One region of the Anaerobacillus sp. ABA4_114 genome, then DNA from elsewhere that is predicted to be linked to it. Evidence: predicted binding sites of a transcription regulator. Region 1 holds the regulator's gene; the other holds the start of a gene.

The links. Region 1 encodes LexA, which represses DNA repair genes until DNA is damaged. Its sites were predicted from a motif close to CGAACATATGTTCG; they were not measured.
Region 2: a site for LexA is predicted at 5,918-5,931, ahead of ACXAEY_RS22775 (YolD-like family protein). Genes of this name have one in related genera too.

The regions. Positions count from the first base shown of each region.
Region 1 is NZ_JBSWUM010000001.1:2,188,788-2,196,859, forward strand. Features, by position in the region: gene ACXAEY_RS11070 (DUF2621 domain-containing protein) at 1-67, shown strand, start outside; gene ACXAEY_RS11075 (CcdC family protein) at 101-583, opposite strand; gene ACXAEY_RS11080 (Na(+)/H(+) antiporter subunit B) at 691-1,149, opposite strand; gene ACXAEY_RS11085 (cytochrome c biogenesis protein CcdA) at 1,169-1,879, opposite strand; gene ACXAEY_RS11090 (M15 family metallopeptidase) at 1,986-2,852, opposite strand; gene ACXAEY_RS11095 (YneF family protein) at 2,966-3,190, opposite strand; gene sirA (sporulation inhibitor of replication protein SirA) at 3,282-3,725, opposite strand; gene ACXAEY_RS11105 (HesB/YadR/YfhF family protein) at 3,876-4,160, opposite strand; gene ACXAEY_RS11110 (DUF896 domain-containing protein) at 4,279-4,515, opposite strand; gene ACXAEY_RS11115 (YneB family resolvase-like protein) at 4,583-5,233, opposite strand; gene yneA (cell division suppressor protein YneA) at 5,230-5,556, opposite strand; gene lexA (transcriptional repressor LexA) at 5,710-6,330, shown strand; gene ACXAEY_RS11130 (sporulation protein) at 6,435-7,193, shown strand; gene ACXAEY_RS11135 (hypothetical protein) at 7,263-7,493, opposite strand; gene ACXAEY_RS11140 (2'-5' RNA ligase family protein) at 7,752-8,072, opposite strand, start outside.
Region 2 is NZ_JBSWUM010000002.1:236,917-244,988, forward strand. Features, by position in the region: gene ACXAEY_RS22725 (DUF5983 family protein) at 1-99, opposite strand, end outside; gene ACXAEY_RS22730 (flagellin N-terminal helical domain-containing protein) at 232-1,647, opposite strand; gene ACXAEY_RS22735 (hypothetical protein) at 1,990-2,820, opposite strand; gene ACXAEY_RS22740 (hypothetical protein) at 3,138-3,578, shown strand; gene ACXAEY_RS22745 (hypothetical protein) at 3,636-3,869, shown strand; gene ACXAEY_RS22750 (hypothetical protein) at 3,910-4,212, shown strand; gene ACXAEY_RS22755 (hypothetical protein) at 4,246-4,509, shown strand; gene ACXAEY_RS22760 (hypothetical protein) at 4,602-4,772, shown strand; gene ACXAEY_RS22765 (hypothetical protein) at 4,809-5,171, shown strand; gene ACXAEY_RS22770 (hypothetical protein) at 5,222-5,575, shown strand; gene ACXAEY_RS22775 (YolD-like family protein) at 5,637-5,873, opposite strand; gene ACXAEY_RS22780 (hypothetical protein) at 6,019-6,402, opposite strand; gene ACXAEY_RS22785 (ADP-ribosyltransferase-containing protein) at 6,457-6,978, opposite strand; gene ACXAEY_RS22790 (hypothetical protein) at 7,116-7,388, opposite strand; gene ACXAEY_RS22795 (hypothetical protein) at 7,732-8,072, opposite strand, start outside.

The sequences.
Region 1 (8,072 bases):
ATGGCTTATCAAAAAATTACATGATAAACGGATCGATGTTACACCATATCAGCATTTATTCCATTAAAAAACTCGTTTAGCATGATGCTAAACGAGTTTTTTATAATGTACTTTGATGTAATTCAGGGTTATGGCTTCTCTCTGTTTTACGAAACTGATAATACATAGCGACGCGCCATGGCACAATCATTCCAAAAGCAAGTATAAAAAACAGTGAGCTCGTTTGGAGGACAGGTATTGACTGACCGATTATGGTTTTAAAAGCGATCCTTACAACGAGTAATCCGAGCAAGATAAATACAAACGCTTTCGAACGTGTTAAATAAATCTTATTGTTTTTAATTTCAAATTTAGAAGTACGAATCAATAGTAACGAAAATGCCCCACCAACAAGCAGTGCCTCCATCGCTTCATATAATGGTACTCTAGCTTCTGGTAATACAAACATAAAAAAGCCTGTCGCCATAAAAAAAGGCGGTAGGATAATTTTCTTTATCGTTGCAGGTTTTTTGGAAGCCTTTAACCTGATCATAATCACACCTAGAGCCATCAATGCTCCTACTACTGTACTGAAAATCAGCATATTTTCATCCCTCACCTATCAGGTTACTGCTTATCATTTCCATTGTATGTGTAAGAACAGAAAAAAACAAGCGCACATAAAAGAACAGGACAAGCGTCCTGTTCTTATCATTGCGTATTTTGTTTGGAAAGCTCCTCTTCACCTTCATCTGCAGCAATGTTCAAAATAATCGTCATCGTAACACCAACTACTGTAAAATACACCCCTAAATCAAACAAAATCGCCGTAGCCAAGTGAGTGTGCCCTAGGATTGGAAGCTCAAAGTAAGCATCCGTATGGCTTAAAAAGGGCTGGCCGAAGAAAAACGAGCCGATTCCAGTTAAAACCGCTATCAACAATCCGATTGGAATAAAGTTTTTGAAGTCAAACCGAATGACCCGTTCCATCGTTTTAAATCCATAGGAGATATAAAGCAGCACAAGCGCTCCAGAAGTCATTAATCCACCGATAAATCCGCCACCTGGCGCATTATGACCAGCGAAAAAGAGATAGATCGAGAACCCCATGATGATAAAGACGATGATCGTCGTTGTTGTTTTTAAAATAAGATCGTTGCTACGTTGCATCGAGTCGCATCCTTTCTAGTTAGAATCCTTGAAAACCGTTAAAGAGATTGTTAACAAGGAATGAAGTGAACATCGTCATGAAATTAAAGTATAGCAATACTCCCATAACGATCATTAAATATCCGCCTGCTTTCATAATGACTGTGCTGTTCTTCTTAATCCACTGTAACTTTCCGATAAAGAATGATAACAGGAAGAACGGAATGGAAAACCCTAGCGTATATGCAACCATATAGAAGAGACCAGCTCCCGGGTTTGAAACACCAAGTGCGATAACTGCTGCTAAAATCGGACCAGTACATGGAGTCCAACCAGCAGCAAAGCCCATTCCGATCAACACAGATCCAATGAAGCCTGATGGACGATTCCGAATCGTTAACCGTCGATCTTTCAAAAGGAAAGAAGGTTTCCAAAACCCTACGACAACGAGTCCGAAAACTACAATTAAGATCGCCCCTACTTGTCTCAATAAGTCTTTATATTGAACAAACAAGTTTCCAATAAGTGAAGCAGACATTCCTAGAACGAGAAAAATAATCGAAAAGCCTAATAAGAAGAATACTGTATGTAGAATTGCTCTCCGCTGCATCATTCCCCGTTCTTCTTTTAAGTCATTTACTGATACCCCTGTAATGTATGAAATAAACGCCGGATAAAGCGGCAATACACAAGGAGAGATAAAGGACAGGAATCCCGCTCCAAAAGCTAAAAAAATATTTAAATCAGCCATAACCTAACTCCCGTTCTATGCACGCACTTAGCATGCGCATTCTGAAATCGTTTCAACCCCATTGTACCGGTTTTCACATTAAATTGTGTGAACATTACGTAACGATTTACTTTGCAAAGAATTCTTCAAGAGTTATTCCAGCTTCATGAATTTCTTTGGCAGCTTCTTTTCCTACATACCGAACATGCCAAGGCTCATATTGATAGCCAGTAATGTCTTCTTTTCCTTTAAGGTACCTCACAACAAACCCGTATTTGTATGCATTTTCAGCTACCCATTCACCTTCAGGGGTACTCCCGAACTTCTCAGTTAACGCACCATTCAGTGAAGGTGTACTAATATCCATCGTTAATCCTGTCTGGTGTTCACTCTGCCCTGCATGTGCACTCACCTGATTTGCTTTCTCGGCACCGTATCTTTCTGCGTTGTAAGCAAAAATCGCTTCCTGTCTTTCATAAGAACGGTAACCAGAGACAGCTTTGATTTGCATATCAGCTTCTTCTGCAGCTGCAAACATTTCTTCAAGCGCCTTTGCTGCTTCGTCTACCATCAGTCTCTTCGGATCACCTTCATTTGCATAAAAAGGGACATTAGGTTCTACAAGGTTTTTCGGAACAAAATCAGCCGGCAAATTTCTGTTTTTGTTAGCCACAACATAGATACTATCAGGATTTGTTACGATTTTTTTGCCATTTTCTTCCGTCACCGTTTCACCCATAGCTGGATAAGCATTTTGTTGTGACTCATCAGGTTCGTTATTCGCACCATTTTGATTCGTATCTTCATTTGAAGAGCTATTTTCTTCGTTCGCTTCACTATTGGTCTTGTTATCTTCGTTTTTTTCTTCTTTATCAGGCTCAGTCTGCTCCGACTTTTCATCATTCATCGTCTGATCACTCTGCTCATTCGATGAACAACCTGCCACAAGAGCGAGCGATAGCCCTGATACGAATACTAGCTTTCTTACCGTCATCTCAACACTTCCTAATAAAATATAGTCTATCTTATCATATCATCATCTAGAATATGCCCGTCAACCAAAACCTCTCCATATAAAAAGCACTCTGTTCCCAGAGTGCCAGTACATTATTTGTTATTATCCATTTGACTATTCATAGCCTTCATCATCTGATTAATCTTCTTCTGAGAAGGTTTTTGCCCCATTTGCATCATCATTACGCGAAGCATATTTTCATTGATAGGGGGATTTTTCTTTAGATAATCCATCATATATTTGCGGGCAATAAAAAAGCCAAGCGCAGCCCCAGCAATTAATGCTAGAACGCCCACAAGCGTATACATCCACCACATGCTGTATTTCCTCCTTATTCTTTCTCTTCCATTAGTGTACTACAACCCTTCCTGATTATACAATAACGTCTACTAAAATAGTAGGGTTTGTTTAAACTAGCTTTTGTTTTTTGAGCGGGTTGAGCCATCCATATCGATTCGATTGATGATCGATGGCAAAGAAAGTAGGAGTGAGCTTTCTTAGCACCTCAAAGAAGATCGTCTCTGCTTCATATGTACCGTTCGAATATACGTTGATTTTCTTTTGGTTTACAAACAGAGAGCCGTCACTTTTCGATTGTAAAATCGTTAAACAATGCCCTCCATTTCGATATTCATAATTCCGGAATCCACCTAATTCTGAAACAAGATATCGATTCACATCTATTACAGGGATAGACTCTGAAATAAATTCAATTTGTTTGTCTAGCAATTCTTTTGCTTCTTTCCGAAGCGTACGTTTTCTTTCATTAAATAGTTGATATAACAGGAGTTCTTTTCCACCATATTGAACGGCTATTTCTTGCTTGATCAAGTGCATCTCATAATGCCTCATATCGATTCCTCCTGTCTACCTTGTATAATAAACATAAGTATAAAGGAAATTCATTAAGATGATTGTCTATACCTGTAGTTCAGTTTCCACTAGTTTTGTCGAAACCAAAAAACCTGTACTATAACATATATGTTATAGTACAGGTTTATGTTATGCCATGCTCGGTAGGTCGCAAAGAACGCCACCGCACTTCGCATCATAATCTAGTTTCATTCGATCAACGAACCATTCATCTCCCGGCTTCACGAAGTAAGTGATTCCCCCAACTTCTTTTTTGAAATCGTCTGTAGCAGGCTTATCAGACATTACTCCTAGTGAAAATCCACCGCTATCTCCACTCCCAGCGTACCTTACAAAAAGTCTTAAACAATCCCCATTATTAAGCTCCATTTCATTCTTGTAAAACTCAGCCGCTGAATCCGTTACAACAAACATCCTATCCATCCTCTCTCTTTGTAATATAACACCTTGTTATAGTACAGTATAACGAATTTTCTAAAAATTGCAACCAAAAAAATAGCCTAATTTTGCGAAATGCAAAATTAGGCTATTTTTACTGAATCGGACCTCTATTTTTTTTACTCTCTTTTAGCTTGTCAGGTGTAACGTCATCGCCCGTCTCATCCACTACCTTAATGGAATGAAGTTGGTTTTCAAAGGAAGAACGAAGACTTTGAAGATATTCTTGACGAAGATCTTTTTGTTCTTTTTTCTCTTGATCTGTTAGTTGAGACTCTTTTGATTTTCTTGAGAGCTCATTAATTCGCTTTATTTTATCCTGTGATAACATACAGAAATAACTCCTTTATAACATCTAATTACTTTTATCCTAACGTAAGTCGTTACCACAGGCAAGTTTATAGCTTCTTCTCCAATTCGTCAACATGCTCCTTGTAGCGCCTATGAACCGTTGCTTTTGATGCTCCATAACCAAACCCTTTTAACGTAGCGGCAATCTCGTGGAACGTTAACCCTCTATCACGTAAATTCACTATTTCTTCGATTGGAACAATCTTTCGTTCCCTTCCCCCGTGCCGTTGGTCACTTAAATTCCGCTGAGGCTTATACCCCTCTCGTACCGCTTTCTCCATTCCTCGCTTTATTTTAAGGTTATGTAGTTTCCTTTGAAACTCCTCAACGATACTTACGATTTCAAGGACCATCGAATCAGCTTCAGATAGCTGTAGCTCACCGTTCTGGTTTACTGTATAAATCGTTCCGCCATACTTATGGATTGCATGAAGCAGGGCGATCTTAGCATTTCCTCTTCCTAATCTTGTTTCATCTTGAATAAGAAGAACGTCTGCTGAGCCTTCTTTCAACAAATCTAAAACTTCTAAGATGCCATTTCGATCAATGTCATATCCACTGTGCTTTTCCTCGATCACTTTATGTACTGTAAAACCAGATTGAGCTGCAAATCTTTGCAGCTCTTCTTTTTGCCTGGCAAGTGATGATTCCTGTGTTTCTTTCTTTGTACTTACCCGACAGTATATGATTGCATTCATTCCTTTTCCTTTACCCCCAGCGCTGTTGCATTTGCCTCAACAGGAATGATAAGTGTATCTCCTGCTACTATTCGATCTGCATCTATTTTGTTCGCTTCTTCCACCCAGCTGATAAAATTACGGTCAGACAGCTCATGTGCATCACGATATTCTTCTGCGATTTCAAGAACAGTATCTCCCCGCTCTAATTCAATTTCAGTATAACGATCATACCCTTCAGCAGCTGCTGCTCTCAATGATACAAACACGAATATTAATACGGCCACAAAAGATATAATGACAAGAAAATCAATTCCAGACAAGCCTCTAGCTTGTTTTCTCATCCCAATCACCCCGAATACGAATATTTGTTCTGGTTTCAGTATAAACAGAACCTCTGTTCGTGTCAACTGAATTTTCGAACTTATGTTTGTATGCGAACAAAAATTCTGGTATACTACTAACAAATAGATAGATTGGAACGAGGTGCCAGAGATATGAAACTATCAAACCGTCAGCAGGATATTCTGGACTTTATTAAAGTCGAAGTGAAACAAAAGGGTTATCCACCCTCCGTTAGAGAAATTGGTGAAGCTGTAGGACTCGCTTCAAGCTCAACTGTCCACGGACACCTTGCAAGACTTGAGAAGAAAGGTTACATCCGACGCGACCCAACGAAACCAAGAGCAATCGAAGTACTCGGACTAGATGAAACGATCGATATTCCTCGTCCAGAAACGGTGAACATTCCGGTCATTGGTAAAGTAACTGCCGGCCAACCGATAACGGCGATCGAAAATGTTGAAGAGTATTTTCCTCTACCAGAACACTTTGTACAAGATGACGAGCACACGTTCATGCTAATCATCGAAGGTGACAGTATGATCGAAGCTGGCATTTATAACGGTGACATGGTAATTGTGAAACAACAGCCTACTGCGAACAACGGAGATATTGTTGTCGCGATGACGGAAGATAGCGAAGCTACGGTTAAGCGATTCTTTAAAGAAAGCAACTACTTCCGCCTACAACCAGAGAATTCATCGATGGAGCCGATCATCCTTGATTCAGTTTCCATTCTAGGTAAAGTCATCGGTGTATTTCGTTCAATCCACTAGAAGCGCAAATTGCGCTTCTTATTTTTTTATTCTAAAAACATGAATCCTTTTTTTATCTCTTATCGTATAATCAGGAAACAGCTAATTATGAAAGGTGGAAAATCATGTTTAAGAAGTTTCTAGCAAGTGTCGGAGTAGGTGCTGCAAAGGTTGATACGCAGTTAGAGAAGGATTATTTCGTTCCGGGGGAAACCGTTAATGGTAAAGTTGTCATCAAGGGTGGTGAAATCGAGCAATCGATCGATGCGATTCATATCTTCCTTATGACAGAAGCTATCCGTGAAGTAGATGATAAAAAAGTAAGAGAAAAAGTGGCGCTAAAGAAATATAAGGTTGCTGATCAGGAGAAGATCTCAGAAGGTGAAACGAAAGAAATCCCGTTTTCCATTCAACTTCCATACGACACGCCAGCTTCACTCGGAAGGCTTCCAGTATGGTTTGAGACAGGGCTAGACATCCCGATGGCGCTTGATCCAAAAGATAGAGACCTTATTCAAGTTTCTCCACATCCACATGTAAAAAAAGTAATCGAAGCATTAGAAAGCTACCTGGGCTTCCATGTGAAAAAGGTGGAAATGGAGCAGTCTCGCTACGGCTATGTTCAAGAGTTCGAATTCACGCCTAGCGGGGAATATCGCGCTTACTTAGATGAACTCGAAGCGATCTTCTTTTTACACGATAACCATTTAGATGTCATGCTTGAAGTCGATCGCCGCGCTCGCGGACTCGGAGGATTGTTTGCAGAAGCTTTGGAAATGGACGAAAGCATTGCAAAAGTGACGTTAACAAACCAAGAGCTGAACGATTCATCTGACGTTATCGCAAGAAAATTACAGCTAAAAATTGATCAATATAAAAAGTAATGTTATAGATTCACAAAAAACTGTCTCGATTGTTTATCGAGACAGTTTTTTGATTACGGAGAGTTCACGTTATTTTAATGGTATTACTACCTTTGTGATATTCCCGACTCTTTCATCGATACCGTTATACAATTCCTTAAGCACTTCCAATGCTCTTTCGTTCGATTCAAACGTTCCTAACGTCTTTTTCCATTCGATGAAGAATCTTCTCTCTATGACCCCTTCGATCATGTTATCTTTTACAGTTATTTCTTTCACATTCACGAAGCTTTCAAGATTTTGAGTCATAACCCATATCATTCTCTTCTACCGCCTTCACATTTCGATGCTTACACTACAACTTTAAAAGAACCGAAACTTTTCTCATATTTAGTACGTACTACAGTTACAAAACTTTGGAGGTGCCTAGTGTAAAATACTGCTAAACTGATTTTAGTCGTAATAGCGAGCTTAGCTTTATGGGATGGAATTAAGTACATCTTCAAATCTTTTACTTAACAGAAAAACAGCTTCTTGTAGCTGTTTTCCTTCCAAATAAACATTTTCTATCAAGAATCACTACTCTTTTAAAGGCTTTGTATAGATTATAGGTGCATCAAAGCCTTCATCATCTACCAATTCAATAAGTGCAATTTCTTCAACTCTTCCTTCAAGTGTTTGAATTCGTTTCATACAATAGTTAAATGCTTCAGAGAGTTTATCGGATGATAAGTTATTTGCCAACGTACAATGCGGTATCCATTGATCAGGTTCATAGTATGGATTGGCATTCGTACTTAACTCACTAAAAAAATCATGGTGATTTGAATGCAGTTCTAATAGTTTTTTTGTATGTGTAGGTGATAGAAATAGGGTTTGATAATTTAAAAAGGATCCAAT
Region 2 (8,072 bases), on a different contig from region 1:
GACATCTTTTGATTCTTCTCGGTGTTGCTGGTCTAACCAATCCCCTGTCTTAAGACTTACATGATTATTAGATAGTTCTAGCATTTTTACGTTTTTCATAAAATACGCCTCCAATTAGTTTGATTAGTTTTTAGTATCTCATCACTTCATAATGATAAAATGGAAAAATTATTTTGCAACATTTTTTTCTTTTGAAAATTCAGTACGGTCATTGAAATTATTTTTTACTTATTAATTCGCAAGCAATTCTAAATAACTCTTTTGGCTACTTTTGGATTCTAATAACATAGAGAAAGAGACTTGTTTTAGGATCTTGTTTTTCACCAAAGCGCTAGTTTCTTCTGATATATTCACATCTTTAATCCTCATCCTGGTGGTTTCATTTTGTGTATTGATAGTAGAAAGAAAGTTAGACTTCATTTCTAAACGTTTAATATCATTTCCGTTCTGTTGTATTTGCTTAGTCGTTTCCTCTATAGCAAGGTCTACTACCGCTATTGATTGTTCGTCTGTCACATTAAAGTTTTTTAACCCAAGGTTGCTTAGTGTTAGATTGTTCAATGAGATAGATGAACTGTCCTTACTGTTGGCTCCTGTATGGATGTCTATCTTTTTATCGCCCGCCCATTCAGCGTTGTAAGCGGTCCCGTGGTATCCGTTACCTGACTTATCCTCCACTAAGTCTTCTCCTTCAAAATTCCATTGTCCTGTTATTCCATTTCTCACCACTTCGCCATCGGCATTACTTTTCATTTCTGAACTTGATAACTCTCGCTTATAATAGCGCACTTCATTGAAAGTGGAGTCGGGGGGAGTGTAGTATCCATTACTCCAAGCTTTTCCTATCATAAAATCGTGAGTTGTATTTCCGACCTGGTCTGAACTCGCAGAGATTCTAAAAGTCTCGTTGCCATCAATGTATCCAATAAGGTCTCCTCCTGTCTTCCAAGTGATTCCTAATGTTGTATCTTGGTCTATAGGTACTGTTCCGTTTCGGAATGTATAGCGATTACCTGAAGAATCCCATACTTCTGGATATAGCCTTCCATTAATTACACCAAGTACAAAACCGCCACTATAAGGGATAGAAAGTGAAGCTAACTTTTGGTCTTCTGTAGTTTCTCTCATCTTTAAGTCTACTTCAACTGTAAATTCATCAGAAGCTAACAAGGAAGACTGGTTGGGGATCGTTACATATCTTGAAGGCTCATCTTTAAAATTGATTCCACTTACAGCTGCTAATACTTTTTTGTTGTTATAAGTTGTGGAGTTTGTGATGCCTTGGATTGAATTTAAGATCTCGTCGGCTTCTTGTTTCATACTTTCTTTATCAGTCATTGAAAAGGTGTCGTTTTGAGCTCTTACTGAAAGGTTCCTCAACCTTATAAGTTGATCAATGACTGATTGAGATGCTCCTTCAGTGACTTTTATCATTGAAATAGCGTCTTCAATATTTTGAATGGCTTGCTTATTACCATTAATAGTGGAAGTGAAACGAGTTGAAATTGCTAAACCTGAAGAATCATCTTTCGCAGAATTGATTCGCTCTCCTGTGGACAGCTTCTTTATAGAATTTTCTAGGTTTTTATTAACCCTTGATTGATTATGTAATACAGCATTTTGTACCGAACTAGACCCAACTTTCATAAAGTCACCCCCCTGCATATCAGGAGGATTTTGTATTACTTTTTTGTCTTTGTCAAGATAATGGAAATTTTTCAATTAGGCATAAGGTCAATATAAAAAGTACGAACTAAAAAATGTGGAGGTATTTTCCACCACATTTTTATTAGGGCATCAATTTTTCATGTACTATTATGCTTAGTGGTTGATTGCAGCAAATACTACTTATTCGGACCCAGTATCGGTAAAAATTCTTGATAAATTCTTGATAAATTCTTGATAAATTCTTGATAAAAATATCTATATTACTTTTATCTCCACCTGTTAGAAAGGCTTATCAAGAGGTACAATATATGACATTAACTCTCACAGCCTTATCTTGAGATAAGCCCTGTCGTCATATGAAACTAATCCTTTAGATATACCCCTGAATGTTTTAAACTCTCGTATACCAAGTATGTCTTTATCTATAGTATCTTTTAAAAGCAGTTCTGTTTCCTCCAGTGTCATGCAAAGTTCTTGATACCCATCCGTTGCTAACACAATATGTTTGGCATTTTTAGATACCGGTACCACTTTAATGTGGTCTTCATTTGTTCCGAATCCATTTATACAAGAATAAGCAAAGGAAGTGTTGTAATCCGTATCATGGAAATGCTGCTGCATAGCAAGGAGCGGTTTAATAAATTTTGATCCTTCGTCATTCAACAACAACTCTTCCTCTGTTTTGGAACCGGTAATGAGGTGGTACTCATTCACTAACTTCCTTACAGATGATGTGATTTCGTCTATATACTTTGTGTTGTCATAAGGTACTCCGTCTACCATTGCTATCGCATCGCCAAAAAACCATAGCTCTCTTCTTGATTTGCTAAACACGACTACATTAGCTTCTGGAACAGCTTTTTTGTCAGTGAGGATCAAATCCATTATCCCTTCTCTTTCATATGAATCGCGGATCGATTTATCGATATGTAATTTAAAGTCCATGGCGTTGATATCTGGTTCAAGTTCGTAAATGCTATTTTTAATTTCTTCCATAATAAAACGACCGGTCTTCTTTCCGTTAATCAATAAGTCTGATTTCGCTGAAGCGCCATCAATCATCACAGCATAATCTTCAGTTACGATAAAACCATCTTCACATTTTTCGGTTGGTGATTCTTTCCCTCTCAAAAACGTCTCCATCACTTTCATTAAATCCCCCCTTTAAATAAATCCTTTGTACGATGAAAATGCATTTAGTCAATTTTTTTAAGTAGTAACCTAGTATGGTAATTGAAATTTATTATGGTTAATTTTTTCTCTAAACCGCACAGTAGTAAGAAACGGTCTAATCAGACTCTCAAAGTCAAAAAGTTTCATTTTTTATATGTAAAAATAATATTTTGTTATTTAAAATGGATAAAAAAGTAGAAAAAGCATTTTTTGATATGTTATCATTGTTTAAAGAAAAATAGTGCTGGATATCGCGTCGGTGAAAATCCAGTTGATCTTGAAAGTGAGTGTCACGCATGACTAAAATGCAGAGAAGATTCGCGCCACCCATCTGGCATTCTGCAATTTTATATATATTCTATCTTGTAATGTTTCAGCTATTGCCCGGTACGATAAAAGAAGTGCATAGTGATCAATTCCATGCCTATTTCATTGCCTTTGCTGGGGCTGCTTTTTTTTTGCAATTGATTTTTTATCTAATTTCTTATAGAGAATACAAGCAGAAGGCGCACCTGGTTATCGAAAGTACGCTTTTAACACCTGAACAACAAGAGATGACAATCCCTCTACTGGAATCAAAGATGGAGGACGAAGGAGAAAACATTAAAAATTGTTTAAAGTTACGTTCCCTCTTAAAAAGCGTGAGGAATGGAGCCCGACTTTATGAATTTGAAGTGATTGCTCTGAACGCTCTTCTATTCGACGACGACAAGAGGTTTTGTGATAAGTACCTATAGAAAACATAGATTGCATTTTGTGAAGTGTATATCTAGAAGTCGGAGGATTATTCTTTTATGGATATCAACGAGACGAAAAGCTATTTAGAAAAAGCTGCAGCTGCGGGAAAGATTGATCATGAAGTTAAAACGATGCTTTTAAATGAGTTTGAAGACCTACACGACACGGTGAAGGAGCTAGAGGATTTGATTGGAGACATGGATCTGCATATGATGTTCGAACTCTTGAGTTCTCCTTCTAGTGTTGACGAAATCATTCGTAAAGGGAAAGGTAGTACAAATAAAAATTAACCAGACTAATGGTCTGCTTGTTTTTAGAGGTGTATTTTGAATGACGAATAAAGAGGCGCTAAATTTAGTGAATTCCATTCATCACAAAGTTATCGAATACGATTGTGATTGCAATGTATGTTGGTTTGTTTACGTTCCGCTCGATCATGAGGTGAAACAAGTGTTGAAACAACTAGGTAAAAACGATAATTGGATTCAACAACATAAAGAGACAGATTTAGAGCGCGAAGGGTTATTCGATTTAACGAAAATAGGATTTGAATATAGTGACTGGTGGGAATCGGATACGGGTTTCTCTTGGATTAATTCAAGTAGCAACAAGAAGAAAACACTATCTCATTAACGACCTTTCTCTATAGAAAGCGGGATGTTTCAAATGGAAAACAAAGATATACGTAAACTTATGGCATTGGGTTATGACGTTCATATTGAATGTAGAGGGAAAGGTAATAAGAATGAATTTACATATGAAGCTACTGCTACTAAGAATATAGAGGAGTATAACCAGGATTCCCTTCTCATTAGTTCCCTGTTAACTGTGAGTGTCACTGGAGAATCAATGGACAAGGTATCTTCGCTAATATACGAACGTGCTATGGAGCGGCTAAGCGGGATGGACCCATTAATTTTTGGAGAATGAGTTCATTAATGCTTGCTGAGTCGCCTTTTATATACAAAGAGTTCTAAAAACATATCCAGTTTAAATCTACTAAAACATTTTGGAGGATGAAAATGTTCAATCTATGTATTCATACAGTGTACGACAAAAGGACAAATAAAGTTGTTTATCAAAGTGATGACAAATGGGATTGTATCCGATTCCTTAAAAGCATTCCAGTTAATGATGAAAATGCAGAGCACTACTACCTGGGCTCTGGCGGTTCATCAAAAGCATCAGCGTAATACTGAAAAAAGCCCAAAACTTGAGGAGCTGAAACTATGCCTGTAAAAAGCATGCAATCGTTGTCTGCTGTAAAAGGGTATTTGTTATTTACCCTTATCAAAGATAATGAGCAAAGAGAAAACATACAGCTTGAGTTTCGTTGTGCTGAGGATATTGAAACGGCTCTAAGATTGTTTCATAAAAAGCAATGGGAAGAGTTATTTAATGAGCGTTACGAACCTTTAGAATTTATGGGTGCTGAGTTTTCTGGAATTCGCATGGTCAATGACGACGAGACTTACATAACAATGGGTGTATATGAGAAAGAGATATTAGGAGTGGCTTCGTTTGATTCCCTCTCACTCAAGGATAAAAACGCGGATAAAATGAGGCGTATTGTGGAGATAGCACAAGAATAATGTTGTTAACGATAACGTTATTTTGAGCCTTAAACAAAGGAGAACAAATTATGAACAACGGAGATTATTACACACACCTTAAAGGTGTAGAATACTTATTTGATTGTATCGCCTTACCAAAGCGACTGATGACTAATTCAGAGTCAAGCAATATCACGTACATTGGTAAAGCGAGGTACCATGAAAACACCCATGACCTAGATCTATTTATGTCTAACAACGTCACTTTTGTTGATTCAGTGTTCCCTCACGTCATATATCAAAGTGAAAAAGACTATAACACCGATAAAATGTGGGCTAGAGAAGTTGATGACTTCTTCGGATACAAAAAGTATGTGGGATCGCACTACGAAAAACGATTTGCCTTAAAAAAGTATGGACGGTTTTCAGAAGCTACTTCTTGATCGGAACATAGAACGGAAATTAGCATAGTAGAGTGATAACGAGAAACAAAAGCACCATTAACTATATGTTAGTGCTGATACGTATATCTGAAATTCTATTTATCTCTATACGATGTAAATTCTCATTCTGGTCAACAATTCTTAAATGGTGTGTTTGGTTATCCCAGTAATGGATTAATCCTGTGACATCTAAGTTTTGACCGCTCTTAGAGTATTGGAGATGTACTAGCGAGGCAAATTCCATAGCCTCTGCAATCGTTTCGTGCAATATAGGCAATTTATCTTCCATTGTGATCATTCAACCTTCCTTCTACTTGATAACCTAACTTAACTTCATAATATCGAACAAACGTTCTTTTTTCAAGATCAAAACTACATTATGAATCTGTTAAGATAATGAAAAACCTTCAGTTAGTAAACTGAAGGTTTTTTGAGTTAATGTCTTATTTACTTGCTGTTTCTTCACGCTCAATTCCTTTAATATGAATCGTGATATCTAAAAGTTCTTTTATTGCTTTAGTACAATCTTCATCACTTTCAGACAAGCCAAGCTCTTCTATTTTCTTGCCGTCTTCATCGTTACTTTCTGCTAGCGTATCACTATGCAGGTACGCAAAATATCGACCTTCAGGATACTCAACAAGGTCAAATGATTCTTGTAAGGAAACAGAAAGACCGGTCATATTAAAAATTTCTTCTTCCATCCATTCTCTAATAGAATACATATCGCCTTCTTTAAGTGTTTCTTTTTCTCTTTTGATAATAAACTCTACGTCTTCCTCGCGGTTATGAAAATTTTCTAGAAATTTCATTGTTTTGTTAGTCATAAATTATCATCCTTTTTATTTTAATTTATTTGAGCTTCTAAATTCTTTGTTAGCTTAATCCATCTTTTCTACTTTAATTATTTTTAGAATGTCATTTGTTAATGCAATATATAGTTGCTGCCCTCCCCACTCGGGTTCCATAATAATGCTATCGTATCCAAGTGTTTCATAAAGGGTAGTTAGTGATTTTTCTATACTCCCGCTCGCATTGCAAACACCAGCTATTAAATCCACATCATTGTCACTACCATCAAATTCTGCGTCGACTGCTCGATCTAGTACATTTTCATATCCTTCATAATTCACATCACCCCAATTGGATAAGTATTCGGTCTCTTTATCTAGTGCTTTTAAGTATGCTTTGAACATTGGTTTGGTAATAGTTTTTGTATCATACCCTAATGGTTTATGATGATTAAATTCTATGGTGTACAGGTAACCTTTTTGTCCATAGCCTTGAGCTATTTTTTGGTTATCCGTAAAGTAAAATCCTTTCCCCTCACTTGTTCCATTAGTTCCTATTTTGTCCAGATCGAACAATTCAAACAGTGATTTTGAACCATGATAAACGATCAATTCCATCATCCTTTTTATGTAATTAGTTGTTTTCTTATCTTTATCTTATAAGTAATTCTGTATTTTAGGGAAAATATTAATACTTCATTTGAAGCTTATAAGCAAAAAAACAGAGTGTAAAAAACTCTGTTTTATTGTTAATCGATAGAAGCTTCAAGTTCTTCTAACTCTTTTAGCTCCTTTTCTATCTTATCAATCTCTTTTAGGTCTTCATCTATTTCGTCTAGATGATTTAACTCCTGCTCTATAGTATCAATTTCATCGATATTTTCTTTAATGGATGTTAACTCCGTTTTTTCAACAGTCTGTTCCGATTCAAGAGTCTTCTTATCTTTTTGTTCTCCATCTTCACTAGAGCAAGCTACCAGAGCCAAAGAGAGCAGTATTGAAAGAAACAGTTTTTTCTTCATCATTTATCCTCTCCAGGCGCATCCATATCAGATAGCTGGCTTTCTTTTTCTTTAAGTGTTTTCTTTATGTAAGAGATTGCTTCCTCGGTCTTCATACCATCAATATTCACGCCTAACCTTTCTGATATGTCACTAATTTTCTTTTGCTTGCGTTCCTCTATCGCCTCTTTAATAGCGGTTCTTTTTTCATCGGTAGAGAGATTTTGCAGTTTAATACCGAGTTTATCGCCTAGTTCAGATAGTCTTTCATCTTTTTTCTTTAGGATCGTTTGGCGAATTTCAGCTTTTGCATCTTCATGAGAAAGACCAGAAATATCGATATTGAATTTCGAAGAAACTCTTTCTAATCGTTTAGTTTTCTTCTCTTCTCTTCCAATTGATATTTAATTGTCTCTCTAGCTTCTTTGTTTGATAAGTTCTTAATATCAATATTTAATTTACTTGCTGCTTCTTTTAGTTTTTCACGGTGTTCCTTTACTATTTTCTCTTTCTTTAGTTTGAGTTCTTCCTTCTTCTCTTTAAACTCTTGTTGCTTAGCTATAAGCTTATTCCTAATTTCATTAGCTCTTTCAGTTCTTTCATTCTTATAAGATTCTATGTTTGATGATTTCTTCTCATCCTCTTTTACTGCTTCTGTTTCCTCTTCATACTTTTCTCTTTGTTCTTCTTCATATTTTTTTATTT